Linked DNA regions of Aureispira sp. CCB-E. The protein of the gene in region 1 interacts with the protein of each later gene in a pairwise test. Links are inferred from orthologs where the notes say so. Each region holds a gene or a part of one and is shown in the gene's direction. Other genes may lie near its edges. The genes, in order: QP953_RS03135, ftsZ and ftsA.

Region 1 (6,341 bases):
ATTTGCAATAGCTCTCCTTCGCTCATTTCTTGAACGGCATTGGAAGTTATTTTTAATAAATTGATCGCATTATTCTCAATAGAAAGTAAGAGACCTTTAGAAAGTAGATAATCTCCTACCAAAACAGATATTTTATTGCCCCACAATGCATTTAATGAGAAAAAACCTCTGCGTTGCATCGAGTCGTCAACTACATCATCATGAATAAGCGTGGCCGTATGTAATAATTCAACCAAACTAGCAGCATGATAAGTCAAGTCGTTGACGTCACCACATACCTTGGCACTTAAGAAAATAAACATTGGACGCATTTGTTTGCCCTTGCGACGGACAATGAAGTTGGTCACCGTATCTAGTAAAGGAACATCACTTTTCATTGCGTTTTTAAAACGCCGATGAAATTCCTTAATTTCGGTATCAATAGGTGCTTGTATATTGGACAATGATTTTATCATGCACTAAAAGTCAAATAGAGCTAAGCCTCTGTTTATGATTGGAAACGAAAATGAACATGTTCATAGTAGTAGTATTTCTTAGAACACCTTTTCTATCCTTTTGTTTTATCCATTACTTGCTTTAAATATTCATAATGTTAGCAAAAGTAATGGTATTTTGTTGGTTATCAGTTTTATAGAATTTTGTTTTTTGCTTTTAAATAAACAAAGAATCAAATTTTTATAAAAAAATAGCAACATTCGTTATACAAAAATAGTAAAAAAAAACTTTATTTTCAATTTTTATTGAAAATATAAAATGTTATGAATTTACTTAGTGTAGTAGGCTTTTAATAGTTTGTTACAGAGTCTATTAAGGAGTATGAAAGGAGGAAGTTTGAGGTGGTTTTATACGATTGATTTTTTGCTTCCTTAATATGGTTTTAGCAAATTATTCTAAAAAGTAAGAGGAAATAAACAATTGTTGTTGAATATCAGTGCTTTGTTGTGCGGGATGTCAGTGCTTGAAATCTAAATTAAGTGCTGCGTTTAATTCCGTTAAACTCTAGAGCGACCAGTTACTAAAGTTATGAACCGTTTAATAATACAAACCCAAAAAAGGTCGTGAAAAATAAGAAAAAAATTACCTTTAAGTAAGAAATTTGTAAAGCATTAAGAATAGAATCAAATGGATCAAATCAACAACCATTTATTAAAAGGTAAATACGGAAAGTCAATTCCTGTAGATATCTACTGGAAAACTTCAATTGCTCCTTTACCCATTCTTGTTTTTGCTCATGGATTCAAAGGTTTCAAAGATTGGGGGCATTGGGAAGCAATTGCTAAAAAGTTTGTAGAAGCAGGATATTGTTTTGTAAAGTTCAACTTTTCACACAATGGAACAACACCAGACAATCCTCTTGATTTTGTAGACTTGGAGGCTTTTGGGCAAAATAATTATAGTAAGGAATTAGATGACTTGCAAACTGTGTTGGATTGGATTGTTCAAGCACAAGAATTGCGTTCAAAAATTAATTGGAACACCAAGGATATTAATCTAATTGGACATAGTAGAGGAGGACCAATTGCGCTAATTGCTACCAAAGAAAATGATTATGTGCAACGAGTCATTACGTGGGCAGGGGTACATGAGTTGAATTATGCTTGGCAGCAGGAAGAAGAAAAAATAAAACAATGGGAAAAAGATGGTGTTTATTATGTATTGAATGGTAGAACCAAACAAAATATGCCACTTTATTATCAGTTATTTGAAGATTATCAAAAAAATGCCAAACGATTGTCTATCAAAAATACTTTGCAAGATTTGAACAAACCGTATTTGATTGTACATGGAAGTGCTGATCCTGCCGTACCTGTAGACGCTGCTAACTACTTGTTAGAACATGCTGCCAATGCAGAATTATGTCTTATTGATGGTGCCAATCATGTTTTTGGAGGACAGCATCCTTTTGATAAAAACCATTTGCCTAAGCATACCCAAGAACTGATTGTAGAAAGTTTATCCTTTTTGAAAAAAAAAGGTAATAAAAATGAGAAAAAGTACTAGTAAGACTAATTTATCAACAAAAAGTCTTATTATGTAAAAAGATGAACCACCATAAGTTACTTTTAGTAACTTATTTATAACAAGTAATAGTTTGATCGTTTTATTTTGTGTCAAATAGAGGATTAATGACTCTATAAATTAACAAAGTATTATTATCCTAAACTATACCAAAAATGTAGGTTAATTTTTTGTTGAACTACTTATAATTGGTAAATTTGTGCTAAATAAGACGACTATCGTAACAACTTGAAAAAGAAATACTAATTTAATAGAAACTGACTTAAGTTTAGACCCCTAGATGAATACACGATCAATTTAAACTAGTTTCGCAAACACTCAATCCTTTTATAGATAAGAATGAAAAATTTCTTCAGTTTTTTTACGCAAGAAATAGCCATAGATTTAGGGACCGCTAATACACTAATTACTGCTGATGATGAAGTAATTGTTGATGAGCCGTCTATTGTTGCCGTTAACAGAAATACCAACGAAGTAATTGCTGTTGGTCGAAAGGCAATGATGATGCATGAGAAGACCCACCAAATGATTCGTACTGTTCGCCCTCTGAAAGATGGAGTTATTGCTGATTTTGAGGCAGCAGAACGTATGATTCAAGGTATGATTGATATGATTCCCAATCGACGCAGGCTGTTTCGAAATATGTGCATGGTTATTTGTATACCTTCTGGTATTACAGAAGTAGAAAAACGTGCTGTATTTGATTCGGCAGAGCATGTGGGATCTAGAGAAACGTATCTTATTCACGAACCAATGGCTGCTGCTTTGGGAATTGGATTGGATGTAACAGAGCCGATTGGAAACATGATTATAGATATTGGAGGTGGAACGACAGAAATTGCTGTTATTGCACTAGCAGGAATCGTTTGTGATCAATCTATCCGCACAGCAGGAGACGAGTTTACGGTTGATATTATGAATTATATGCGTCGTCAACACAACTTACTGATTGGTGAACGCACGTCTGAGCAAATCAAAATTAATGTTGGTGCTGCTTTGCATGAGTTAGAAGTACCACCAGAAGATTATGCGGTTAATGGTCGAGACTTGATGACTGGTATTCCAAAACAAATCATGGTTTCTTATAATGAAATCAGCCATTGTTTGGATAAATCTATCTCAAAAATTGAAGATGCTATTCTAAAAGCATTGGAAAATACGCCTCCAGAGCTTGCTGCGGATATTTATCAAACAGGGTTGTACTTAACTGGTGGTGGAGCTTTGTTGAGGGGATTGGACAAGCGTATTGCTCAAAAAACTAAATTACCTGTACATGTTGCTGAAGATCCTCTTCGTGCTGTTGTTCGTGGTACAGGTATTGCACTTAAAAATAGAGTTAAATACTCTTTCTTGATTACACACAAGAATATGTAATTAAAGCTGATGATCAAAAAAAGCTTTGGTTACCAATAGCCACAATTGCCGAATTTGCCACCCTTTTTTTAGTGTTGTAAATTCGGCAATTTTTTTAAAAAAACTCTACCTCCATCTTAAGCTTTGATAAAACGATCCTATTGTAAGGGTGGATGGTTTTCGTTTCCTACCTATCTGATTTAGTACATTATGCAGCGGATATTCTTATTTTTTATAAAATATAATGGTGTGTTTGCCTTTTTTCTATTAGAGGTGATTGCATTGTCGATTTATTTTACAAGAAATAGTAATGCAAATACACAAGCTTTTTTAAGCTCAGCCAATGGTTTGATTGGTGGTGTTTATGAATCGACTAGTCGAGTAGCACGATATTGGAATCTCTCTGCGGTTAATGATAGTTTGGCAAGAGAAAATGCTGAATTAAAAATGCGGCTGCCAAATTCAAAGTTTAGTTCCTTGATTCAGACCAACACCATAAAAGATACTACTTTGCAGCAATATTATCGATACCATGACGCCAAAGTTGTCAACAATACAATCCATCGACCTAGAAATTTTATTACGATCAACAAAGGGGCTGCACAAGGCTTAAAAGCTAATTCGGGGGTTTTGAATGGCAATGGGATGGGCATTGTTGGGGTCGTACAGAAAGTGAGCCGAAATTATGCAGTGGCGATGTCTATCTTAAATCTAGATACACGAATTAGTGCCAAAATTTTGGGAAATAATAATTTTGGTGTTATGGTTTGGGATGGTTTAGATTCTCGTTATATGAACTTAGAATCTGTCCCCAAGCATGCTACGATTCATAAAGGTGATACAATTGTTACAAGTGGCTATTCGACTATTTTTCCAGAAGGAATATTGATAGGAACAATTGATAGTTTTTACCACCCTCCTGGAGTGAACTTTTACAGCATTAAAGTAGCCTTGTTTAATGACTTAAATAGTACACAATATGTATATGTAGTATCCGATTTATTAAAAGAAGAACGATTAAAATTAGAAGAGGAGGTAATCAATGACTAGTTTAATTAGAGCCAATTTTATTCGATTTGTTTTGTTGATTATCATACAGTTTATTCTGAAAGGAGTAGATAGTGTCGATATCTATATTTATCCTGTCTTTATCTTATTATTACCTGTGGGAATGATAGATGGCTTGGTCTTGTTGTTGGCGTTTATCTATGGTTTGTGTATTGATGCTTTTTACAACACACCAGGTTTATTTGCTTCGGCAGCAGTAGCTGTTGCTGCTGCTCGACCATTGGTCTTAGCAATTTTAGAACCAAGAGGAGGTTATGAAAAAGGAAAAGCTCCTACAAAATACAACCTAGGAACAAGATGGTTTATACAGTATAGTAGTATTTTGATGTTATGGCATACGATCTGGGTCGTAACATTAGAGCAGTTGAGTCTTTTTTCTTGGTTGCGGTTGTTAATCTGGATTTTAATTTACGCTTTATCAATGCTAATCATTATTTTATATCAATTCTTATTCAATCCCAAAGAATAACTCAACAATAGGTCGTTGAAACCAAGCAGTAGCAGCGAACCGAGCTATGTGAGCTCATGGCGGTAGAGAGTACAAAGCTAACTACTAATTCAATGGATAAAGGTGTATTACTTGAGCAAAAGTAAGTAGACGCACTACATTAAATTAAACGAATATAAGTTATATGCAAGATTTGTATCAAGATAGACAGAAGGTATTGCAAGTTGCATTTGTAATTTGTGCTGCTATGCTTGTGTTTAAATGTTTTCAAATACAAATTTGGGACAAGTCTTATCAGCAACAGCATAGTTACCGAGAGGCAGTAACCTTATACCCATCTAGAGGCGCTCTCAAAGATAGAAATGGGGAGTTATTGGTTTATAATTTGGCGATGTATGATTTGAAAGCAACCTACAACCAAGTTCGCAAAGCGAACATCGATACAGCTGCCTTTTGTAAACTATTGGGAATTACAGATAGTACGTTTTATGCCAATCTAAACAAGGATTTTAGCGATCGCCGTTTTTCACAGCGCAAACCTTTTGATTTTTTGACTCAGATTCCAGGAGACAAATTTGCCTCTATTGAAGAACGCTTGTACGAATTCCCTGGTTTTGAAAGCCAACTAAAGAGCGTTAGGGGGTATCCTGCACATGTGGGGGCGCATATGTTGGGGTATATCAGTGAGGTTAGCCCCAAGAAAATCAAAGAATCCAATGGTCTGTATCAACGAGGGGAATATGTAGGAACGAGTGGTTTAGAGTTGTTTTATGAGGAACAGTTGAGAGGTATTCGAGGAGTAGAGCATGTTTTAAAAGATAAATGGGGGAAACGAAAAGGGAAGTATAAAGAAGGTGCATTGGATGAAGCTGCCGTATCAGGTTATGATTTAATCACTTCGATAGATTTGGAGTTACAAGCATATGGAGAGCAATTGATGCAAAATAAAACAGGGGTAATTGTTGCAATTGAGCCCTCTACAGGAGAGATATTAGCAATGGTTAGCTCTCCATCTTATGACCCTGCTATTTTAGCTGTCAATAGAAACCGAAAAGAGGCTTTTAAGGCACTGCAAGGCGACTCCTTGTTTCCTTTGTTCAACCGTGCTTTAATGGCACAATACCCACCAGGATCTATTTTTAAAACTACGTTATCGGCAATTGGTTTGCAAGAACGAATTCTTACTCCCAATAGAGGAATGTCTTGTAGTGGAGGCTTTATTTATGGATCATTGCGAATTGGATGCCATGGGCATGGTGCTATTAATGATGTGGGAAATGCCATTCAGTATTCTTGTAACAAGTATTATTGCCAAACTTTTAGAGAGTTGGTCAATGTTTATGGATTTTACTATCCAGAAAAAGGCATGGATCGCCTGGCAGAACATTTGCACAGTTGGGGATTAGGAGCACCGTTAGGGGTTGACTTGCCGCACGAAGCATCTGGACACGTT
Region 2 (6,362 bases), 5.2 Mb from region 1 along the record:
GGAATGTCTGCTCGTATGGGAATCCCTACAGAGCATTTGGCACATGGATATGACAAAGAAATTACAAGCCCAATTTATGCAACAAGCATCGGCTTGATTCTAAATGGATTTGAAGAATTACAAAGAGGTCGTCAATACGAAGCCGATTCAAACTACAGTTCTAATGCGGTTCCTGCTACACACAGCAAACAAACTGTTGAAATAGAGGAAGGGAACAAGTGGTATGAAAAAATCTTCAAACGTACCAAAGAATGGTTTGAAGCAGAACCAGACGGGGACCTTTAAATCGATTGTTTAAAAGACATTATCACGAAACGCCGTTAGAAAAAGGTTCTAAAAAGCTATTTTCTGAGCTTAGAGGTTAATTCATGGTAATGTCTATAAGAATTCTTGATTCTTTAATTGAAAATTCTGTCAAAGAATTTTTATATTTGTAGTTGGCTAGTTTGTAATAATCAAAAATAGCCTTATTTAATGGTTGTTGAATGACATTTTATTGCTTGGCAAAACTAGTTATTCAATAAATTGTTAAAAGAAATTAAAAGCGGAGAGGGTTTGTCCCCATGATCCGTATTTGGCGGAAGCCCTCGAACTTGTAACATAAAGGAAATAGTATGAAATTCGATATACCAGATGATTCAAACCCAATAATCAAAGTAATTGGTGTTGGTGGTGGTGGTAGCAATGCAGTCAACTATATGTACGAGAAGAAAATCGTAGGAGTTGATTTTGCAATTTGTAATACCGATAACCAAGCAATGAATCTTAGTGCAGTGGTTAACAAAATTCAGTTGGGACCTACCCTTACAGAAGGTCGTGGAGCAGGCTCTAAACCGGGTATTGGTAGAGAGTCTTGTATCGAATCTTTGGATGAAGTAAAGCAATACTTTAGTGATGGTACCAAAATGTTGTTTGTAACCGCAGGAATGGGGGGAGGAACAGGAACAGGTGCGGCTCCCGTCATCGCAAAAGCTGCTCAAGAATTGGATATCCTAACCGTAGGAATTGTAACTGTACCCTTTACTTTTGAAGGGCGTCGACGTATGAAACAAGCCATGGAAGGTTTGGCAGAATTGAAGAAAAATGTTGATACGTTAATCGTTATTTCTAATGATAAATTGCGTAAAATTTATGGCAATTTAAACCTTAGCGAAGCTTTCTCTAAAGCAGATGATATCTTGATGACAGCAGCCAAAGGTATTGCCGAAATTATTACAGTACCTGGTTATGTAAACGTTGACTTTGAAGATGTCAATACTGTTATGCGTGACTCTGGAGTAGCGGTAATGGGTACGGCAACCACAGAGGGCGACGATCGTGCTATTCGTGCTGTAGAAGCTGCTTTGCAATCTCCTTTATTGGAAGACAATGACATCAAAGGAGCACAACACATTTTGTTAAATATTACTTCTGGTACCAAGGAAGTAACCATGGATGAGGTTTTCGAAATTACAGAATATGTACAAGAAGAGGCTGGGTATGGAACAGACCTTATTTGGGGAAACTGTTTTGACGAAAGTTTGGGAGAACAAATTTCAGTTACTGTAATTGCTACAGGCTTTGAAACAGGTCAAGATGCCAAGAAAATGACGGCAAGAGAAGAGCGTCCTGTCGAAAAGAAAGTTCGCGTGGCTTTGGACGATGACGAACCAACTACCAAAAAATCAACATCGGGATCTTTTTTTAACAAAGATTTGGATTCGGATCATGGATCTATTGAATTTAACTTTAGTAAAAAAAAACAAAGTAGTGACAAGCCTAAATACTCTATCGAAAAAGAGCCATTTGTAAAGCCTGACACCCAAAAAGAAGAACCTAAAGTTGTCGAAAAATCAGAAACTTTGGAAGAACGTAGACAACGTCTCAAAAATTTGAGCGTAAAACTAAATAATCCTGAAGTGTTGAATGAACTTGAAAATCAACCTGCTTACCTCCGCAAAGGTATTGCACTAGATAATGTTGAGCATTCTTCTGATTCGAATGTGTCTCAATGGACAATTTCTGACGATGATGAACCTGAAGTAAAGGATAATAACTCTTTTTTGCACGATAATGTAGACTAGTTTTAGACAACAATGTCCTTGCTCAAGGGCAAATGCAATATATTAATAAAGATCCATCTTGAATTTTAAATTTAGGATGGATTCTTTCTTTTTATAGAATGCAATCTAACTTTAGTTAAATATTAAGAAAATGTTAAAAAAATACTATCTTGGGTGCCTATAGCATACCTAATGCTATTAAGGTATGGCTTCCAACAATTCAATTTATTGATTAGTAGTTTATTTTTAATAACAACAGTCCGCTAAATACATACTGATAGACCTCCAATAAATCTTATTTGAGTAAATAGACCTAAAAAATAGAGGTGTTTTTACATAATTTGTTCTAAATGCTTAATTTATTTGAGCATAAGTTCATGCTTAATAATTAGTCGTGTGTATTTTGTTTGTTGTTCTTTGACGGTAGCTTTAGGGTAACTGATTTTTGTATTTAGACAAGTGTTAAGTTGCAATTTGAGGATATTGGTTGAAGGGCAAGCAAGGTGAAAATAGTGGATGATTTATAATAATGTATGGCAACATTTAATTATAATAACAAAATTTTTAAGGCAATTGTCAATGATGATAATGGTCATGTGACGAATGCAACAACCTTTTATTATCGCCAACGAGGAAATGTTGTTTGGGGGACTTATGAAGGAGGTGGAATCGAAATAGGAACTATTACGGGCAAGGTTCTAGAAAATGGCAAATTACAATTTCATTATCAACACGTCAGTGTTAAAGGAGAATTGATGACGGGTTATTGTGAATCGACTCCTGAAATGCGCTCGAATGGTAGAATTCGATTGTTTGAAAAGTGGCGTTGGACCAATGGCGATCAATCAGAAGGAATGTCTATTGTAGAGGAAGTTGTTTCGATGGGGTAGGTACTAATTAGCCAATAAAATGGATGTATTGTAAATACCAGACTAAAAAGAGCAAATTAGTGCATAGACTAAGCACAATAACATTTAATCTTGCTCTAAAAGCCTTGAATAAATTAGAAAGAAGGGGGCACTTCAAAAGGCGAAAGGTAGTAGATAATATATAAAATAAAAGGCTTAGTGCGGCATGAACGAATGTAGAAGCAGTAAAAGTATAAATGGTGAAGATAACGATTAGGACGGGAACTAGAACTAAAGTATCAAAGCTAACCGAATGTTCTATTAGCATAATCATAGTAGGGATTGTAATGTAAAACACAGCATTGATGAAAATTAAAAAAACTTGAAGTGTTTTATAAGTAGTGTGTTTTGAAGTTTCTTCAAAGAAATCTAAGGGTTGCACAGTATCAAAAATTAAAAAAAGAATGAATAATAGGGATATTGATAATCTTTAACGAGACTTTAACCTACCTTAAAAATAAGTGCCTTTATTCTGCCCAACGGTAGCTTTCAATTTCAAAACCTGCCAAATCTAAGATTCGATCAACCACTGTTGCAGCTACTTCTTCTAATGTAGTAGGTTTGCTATAAAAAGAAGGAATTGCAGGGCAAATAATCCCACCTGCCTCTGTGATAGTCTTCATATTGTTAATGTGAATAAGACTAAAAGGAGTATCCCTAGGAACAAGAATCAAGCGCCTTCTTTCTTTTAAAATAACATCAGCAGCACGTGTAGTAAGGTCGTTAGAGACTCCTGTAGCGATTCTTGCCAATAAACCCATTGAGCAAGGACAGACAATCATAGTATCGTATTTGGCAGAACCAGAAGCAAAGGGAGCAAAGAAATCATTCTTGGTATAAAAATCAAACGGATATGCATCATAATTAGTATTTTCAAGCTCTAATTTCCAATTTAATTTGGCATTATCACTCATAACAATACCGACTTTTTCTAACTGGTCTTGGAGTGTTACTAGTTTGTCTAACAGAACTTTTGTATAGATAGAACCACTAGACCCACCAACCGCAATTACTATTTTCTTCATTTTTTTATTATTTTTGGAATCGTTTTTGAATTCTATTATGAATACAGCAATTATTGATCTTAGTTCATTTTTAGGAAAAATTTTAAGTAAATTTACTACACTAAAACTTTTCTTAAAAGATTAATAAATAAATCTTAAAGGTAGGAAAATAAGTAACTTCTGATAAGAAATAGAGTTTTATTAGCATGAACTTAAGTAATCGTTCAAAAAAATCAACGAACGACTAATCGAATATAGAATAACTTAAAACTTGATTATTTCGTGACAGGTGGTTCTCTCATGAAAGTTCTTGAATTAGCAAATAAAGTTTTACAAAACTAGCGAGATATGAAAAAGATTTTACTGGGTGTATTGACCTTTTCTTTTTTTATGGCAGCCTACGCCTTTACGACAGCTCCCCATAATACGGCAGGCCATATTGATGGAAAGAATGTGCGGTGGATGACATGGGAAGAAGCCGTTGCCGCAGCGCAAGCAGCTAAAGCTGCAGGCAAGACACCTAAAAAAATATTCGTCGATATTTATACAGATTGGTGTGGTTGGTGCAAAAAAATGGACAAGGAAACATTTGAAAAACCAATGGTTTCTTCTTACCTAAACGAGCATTTTTATCCTGTTAAATTTGATGCAGAGCAAAAAGAATCGATTACCTTTGATGGCAAGACATTTAAATATGTTGCCAATGGGCGTAGAGGCTACCACGAATTAGCAGCAGCCTTGCTCGCTGGAAAGATGAGCTATCCAACAGTTGTATTTTTGAACGAAGATTTTCAACTACTACAGCGTATTCCAGGTTATTTGGATATCCCTACGTTTGATATGATTATGCACTATTTAGCTGAAGAGCATTATACCAAAACACCTTGGGCTGATTTTCAAAAAGCATATAAAAGCCCTCAAAAAATGGTTGCTCCTACCACCAATAACACCAAACACTAATGACCAAAAAGGTTCTTTTAACGGGGGCATCTGGGTTTTTAGGCTTTAATTTTTGCCAACAATTTGCTTCCAAGTATGACTTAGTAGGAACGTATTTTCGAAACCAACCTACAGGTTTAAAAATTAATTGGACAAAAATTAATCTTTTAGATACTCCAGAGATTTCTAAATTGATTGATCGAGAAAAACCAGATATAGTTGTTCATTTGGCAGCAATCGCCAACCCTGCATTTTGTGAGCAACATCCTGCATTAAGCCATCACATTAATGTGTATACCACCGTAGCTATAGCTGAAGCAACTCAACGGGCAAATATTCCAATGATTTTTTCTTCTACAGATTTGGTCTTTAATGGCAACTCAGCTCCTTATTCCGAAGATGACTTTTCTTACCCATTGTCTCAATATGGTTTGCAAAAACAAATGGCAGAAGAAAGTGTGTTAGAAGACTTTGAGCATGTTTTTGTTGCTCGCTTGCCATTGATGTTTGGAACAACACCGAGTTATGCCAGTAATTTTTATACACAAACCCTTGAAAAATTACAAGCAGGAGAAGAAATTAGAGGCTTTGTAGATGAATATAGAACAATGGTTGGTGCGACAACGGCAAGTATGGGCTTGGAAAAACTAATGGTATATGCTTGGGATACCAATCAGCAACAGCACGAAAAAGAACGCTTGTTTCATCTAGGAGGTGGGGAGTCTTGTTCTAGATATGATTTTGCTTTGAAAATGGCAGAACATTTTGCGTTAGACAAGCAATTAATTGTACCAACAATGCAAAAAGAGCTTGATTTGATCCCTGCACGACCACCAGATGTGAGTCTAGATAGCTCATTGGCCAATGAAATATTGGGTTATAAGGTTCCAAGCCTTGATGAACAATTATCCTCTCTCAAGAGTAGTTCATAAATAATGACTTCTATTCATTACTCCGTTGAAACTACGTAGCAGCAGCGTATTTTAGTTTTTTAGCAAGCTGTGGAATGCTTTTTTTCGTTATTAGGATAAAAACACTATCATTGTATTTTATTTTTAACCGTCTACTAAAACCATATAATTAGTGGACGTTTTATTTTTTAACGAACTACTAATATCTATAACGTAGAAGATGAAAAAGCAACATTTATTTTTATTGCTTGCATTCGCTTGTCTGTGGAGTGCTTGTTCAAAGAGTATTTACAATCCTAAATCTCCCAATTATGAACCGATTGTTGAAATGACAACAGAGTATGGAGTGGTAGAAATACAACTTTACTCTAGTACGCCAAAACATAGAGATAACTTTGTCAAGTTGGTCAAAGAAGGTTTTTATGACAGTTTGTTGTTTCATCGGGTGATTAATAATTTTATGATTCAAGGAGGAGACCCCGAATCAAAGGGTGCTGCTGCGGGCGTAATGCTTGGAAATGGAGGTCCCGGCTATACCATTCCTGCTGAGTTTGTTGA
Region 3 (3,337 bases), 5.2 Mb from region 1 along the record:
CTTGGATTATAAAGCGACTATCATTGATAGTAGGGGCTGTTGCTATTTTGTTATTGGTCATTGCAGCGGTTCAATACCGCAAGAAAAGTGTAATTGGAGAGGATGATCTGACCATTAAAATTATTAAAAATGACGCTCAAAATAAATTTGTTAGAGAGCGTGATGTGACGGAAATTTTATTCAGAGAATTTAGGCATGCAATAGTTGGACAACCCTTGGAGTTGATTGATCTAAAGGAAATAGAAGAGGTCTTGGAATCGGATATTTTTATCAAAGATGCCGATGTTTATATTGATGCTCTAAACAAAGTTCATATTACAGTTGAACAACGGATTCCAATTGCTCGAATTATGGATGAAGAAGATCCAAGCTATTATTTGGATGAAGATGGAGAGCGTGTTCGGACATCTCCTAAGTTTACTGCTAGAGTAATGGTTGTAACAGGAAAAATTGGTCATTATAATGATAATTATTTGAATATTCCTCATCATCGGTTAAATCGGGTGTTTGAGTTAATCAAATTTATCAATGGCAATGACTTTTGGAAGGCACAATTGGAGCAAATCCATATTGATCACAGTGGAGAAGCAACCTTAATACCAAAATTAGGTGACCATGAAATAAAATTTGGGGCTCCTAATGAAGATATTGAAGACAAATTTCATCGTTTAGAGGTTTTTTATCAAGATGGATTGCCTGTAGAAGGATGGAACAAATACAAGAGCATCAACTTGGCTTTCAAGGGGCAAGTAGTTGCCAAGAAACGTTAGTTAAACAACAAGAGATAAAAGAACCTAAGGGAATTGCACGAATTAATTGCCTTTAGGAATCAACTAGTTAATAACATCAATTTAGTTTGCTAATTTTTTAGTTTTAGCGAAAGGTTTTGACCTTGAATCAAAAGGATAAAGAATAAGCAAACTACTATCAATAGCTTACTATAGTTCAATAGTCGTATTAAATTACTTTGTAAGTGCTGTGTAGTTGATTGTTAGCTAAATGTGAAATACATTTTCATGTTTTATCAACTACACAAGATATTCTTACTAGTAATGGGAACTAAAAACATACTGTATCAATAAATTACCCAATTAGTATGAATATAGTCGTTCTTCATTTATGGACTAAGTTAGTAAGCTATAAACTATAACATAAAGAATTAAATAAATTGCGGATTATTATGGAAAACCAAATTGTTGTCGCTTTAGACATCGGAACTACAAAGATTTGCGCTATGGTAGGGCGCAAGGATAAGCACGGAAAATTAGAAATATTGGGAACTGGTAAAGTAGAATCAGTGGGTGTTCTAAGAGGTGTTGTATCTAATATTGAAAAAACAGTAAAGGCGATTTCAGATGCTATAGCAGAAGCAGAGCGTCGCTCAGGTGTCGAAATAGGTGTGGTAAATGTCGGTATAGCTGGACAACACATCAAGAGTCTTCAGCATAGAGGTATCTTGACAAGACACAGTTTGCACGATGAAATTTCGCAAGATGATATAGATGATTTGATCTCGGATATGTACAAGTTGGTCTTGCCTCCAGGTGATAAAATCATTCACGTAATCCCTCAAGAATATATCGTAGACAACGAGCAAGGTATTGTGGACCCTATTGGTATGTCAGGAATTCGTTTGGAAGCAAATTTCCATATTATTACTGGGCAAACTACAGCTACAAAGAACATTGCTAAATGTGTTCAGAAAGCAGGTCTAGAAATGGCATCTTTGGCATTGGAACCAATTGCTTCTTCTGCTTCTGTGTTAAGCGCAGAAGAAATGGAAGCGGGGGTTGCTTTGGTTGATATAGGAGGAGGAACAACCGACTTAGCGATTTTCCATGAGGGAATCATCCGCCATACTGCTGTAGTGCCTTTGGGAGGAAATATCATTACCAAAGATATTAAAGAGGGGTGTAACGTTATGGGGCAACAAGCCGAGAAGTTGAAAGTGAAATTTGGTGCTGCTATGGCCAATGCCTTGACTGAAAATAGAATTATTACGATTCCTGGTCTAAGAGGACGTTCGCACAAAGAAATCTCTGAAATTAACTTGGCACGCATTATTCAAGCACGTGTGGAAGAAATTTTGGATTTGATTTATTGGGAAATTCGTCGTTCAGGGTACGAGCGTAAGTTGATTGGTGGAATTGTTTTGACAGGGGGTGGTGCCTTGTTGCGCAATATCACGGATTTGGTAGAGTTGCACACAGGAATGTCTGCTCGTATGGGAATCCCTACAGAGCATTTGGCACATGGATATGACAAAGAAATTACAAGCCCAATTTATGCAACAAGCATCGGCTTGATTCTAAATGGATTTGAAGAATTACAAAGAGGTCGTCAATACGAAGCCGATTCAAACTACAGTTCTAATGCGGTTCCTGCTACACACAGCAAACAAACTGTTGAAATAGAGGAAGGGAACAAGTGGTATGAAAAAATCTTCAAACGTACCAAAGAATGGTTTGAAGCAGAACCAGACGGGGACCTTTAAATCGATTGTTTAAAAGACATTATCACGAAACGCCGTTAGAAAAAGGTTCTAAAAAGCTATTTTCTGAGCTTAGAGGTTAATTCATGGTAATGTCTATAAGAATTCTTGATTCTTTAATTGAAAATTCTGTCAAAGAATTTTTATATTTGTAGTTGGCTAGTTTGTAATAATCAAAAATAGCCTTATTTAATGGTTGTTGAATGACATTTTATTGCTTGGCAAAACTAGTTATTCAATAAATTGTTAAAAGAAATTAAAAGCGGAGAGGGTTTGTCCCCATGATCCGTATTTGGCGGAAGCCCTCGAACTTGTAACATAAAGGAAATAGTATGAAATTCGATATACCAGATGATTCAAACCCAATAATCAAAGTAATTGGTGTTGGTGGTGGTGGTAGCAATGCAGTCAACTATATGTACGAGAAGAAAATCGTAGGAGTTGATTTTGCAATTTGTAATACCGATAACCAAGCAATGAATCTTAGTGCAGTGGTTAACAAAATTCAGTTGGGACCTACCCTTACAGAAGGTCGTGGAGCAGGCTCTAAACCGGGTATTGGTAGAGAGTCTTGTATCGAATCTTTGGATGAAGTAAAGCAATACTTTAGTGATGGTACCAAAATGTTGTTTGTAACCGCAGGAATGGGGGGAGGAACAGGAACAGGTGCGGCTCCCGTCATCGCAAAAGCTGCTCAAGAATTGGATATCCTAACCGTAGGAATTGTAACTGTACCCTTTACTTTTGAAGGGCGTCGACGTATGAAACAAGCCATGGAAGGTTTGGCAGAATTGAAGAAAAATGTTGATACGTTAATCGTTATTTCTAATGATAAATTGCGTAAAA

The links.
Region 2: the proteins of QP953_RS03135 (region 1) and ftsZ interact in binary tests that used the Escherichia coli proteins (3 or more experiments, as listed by UniProt). The link is inferred for Aureispira sp. CCB-E from one-to-one orthologs.
Region 3: the proteins of QP953_RS03135 (region 1) and ftsA interact in binary tests that used the Escherichia coli proteins (3 or more experiments, as listed by UniProt). The link is inferred for Aureispira sp. CCB-E from one-to-one orthologs.

What each region holds. Positions count from the first base shown.
Region 1 is NZ_CP133671.1:800,516-806,856, forward strand. What follows is about bases 1,559-4,375. They hold QP953_RS03135 (rod shape-determining protein), read left to right. Parts: upstream 1,559-2,358; coding sequence 2,359-3,393; downstream 3,394-4,375. Other genes in these bases: QP953_RS03130 (alpha/beta hydrolase), read left to right, coding at 1,559-2,001; mreC (rod shape-determining protein MreC), read left to right, coding at 3,622-4,375. In the rest of the region: QP953_RS03125 (polyprenyl synthetase family protein), read right to left, coding at 1-455; more of QP953_RS03130, read left to right, coding at 1,123-1,558; more of mreC, read left to right, coding at 4,376-4,422; QP953_RS03145 (hypothetical protein), read left to right, coding at 4,415-4,909; mrdA (penicillin-binding protein 2), read left to right, coding at 5,073-6,341. UniProt on the Escherichia coli protein: Forms membrane-associated dynamic filaments that are essential for cell shape determination. Acts by regulating cell wall synthesis and cell elongation, and thus cell shape.
Region 2 is NZ_CP133671.1:6,032,371-6,038,732, reverse strand. Bases 1-2,838 are described here. They hold ftsZ (cell division protein FtsZ), read left to right. Parts: upstream 1-614; coding sequence 615-2,063; downstream 2,064-2,838. Other genes in these bases: QP953_RS23495 (N-acetylglutamate synthase), read left to right, coding at 2,576-2,838; ftsA (cell division protein FtsA), read left to right, coding at 1-285. Also shown: more of QP953_RS23495, read left to right, coding at 2,839-2,932; QP953_RS23490 (UbiX family flavin prenyltransferase), read right to left, coding at 3,418-3,975; QP953_RS23485 (DUF255 domain-containing protein), read left to right, coding at 4,303-4,914; QP953_RS23480 (SDR family oxidoreductase), read left to right, coding at 4,914-5,825; QP953_RS23475 (peptidylprolyl isomerase), read left to right, coding at 6,025-6,362. UniProt on the Escherichia coli protein: Essential cell division protein that forms a contractile ring structure (Z ring) at the future cell division site. The regulation of the ring assembly controls the timing and the location of cell division.
Region 3 is NZ_CP133671.1:6,037,605-6,040,941, reverse strand. Bases 378-3,337 are described here. They hold ftsA (cell division protein FtsA), read left to right. Parts: upstream 378-1,180; coding sequence 1,181-2,494; downstream 2,495-3,337. Other genes in these bases: ftsZ (cell division protein FtsZ), read left to right, coding at 2,824-3,337; QP953_RS23510 (cell division protein FtsQ/DivIB), read left to right, coding at 378-770. In the rest of the region: more of QP953_RS23510, read left to right, coding at 1-377. UniProt on the Escherichia coli protein: Essential cell division protein that assists in the assembly of the Z ring. May serve as the principal membrane anchor for the Z ring.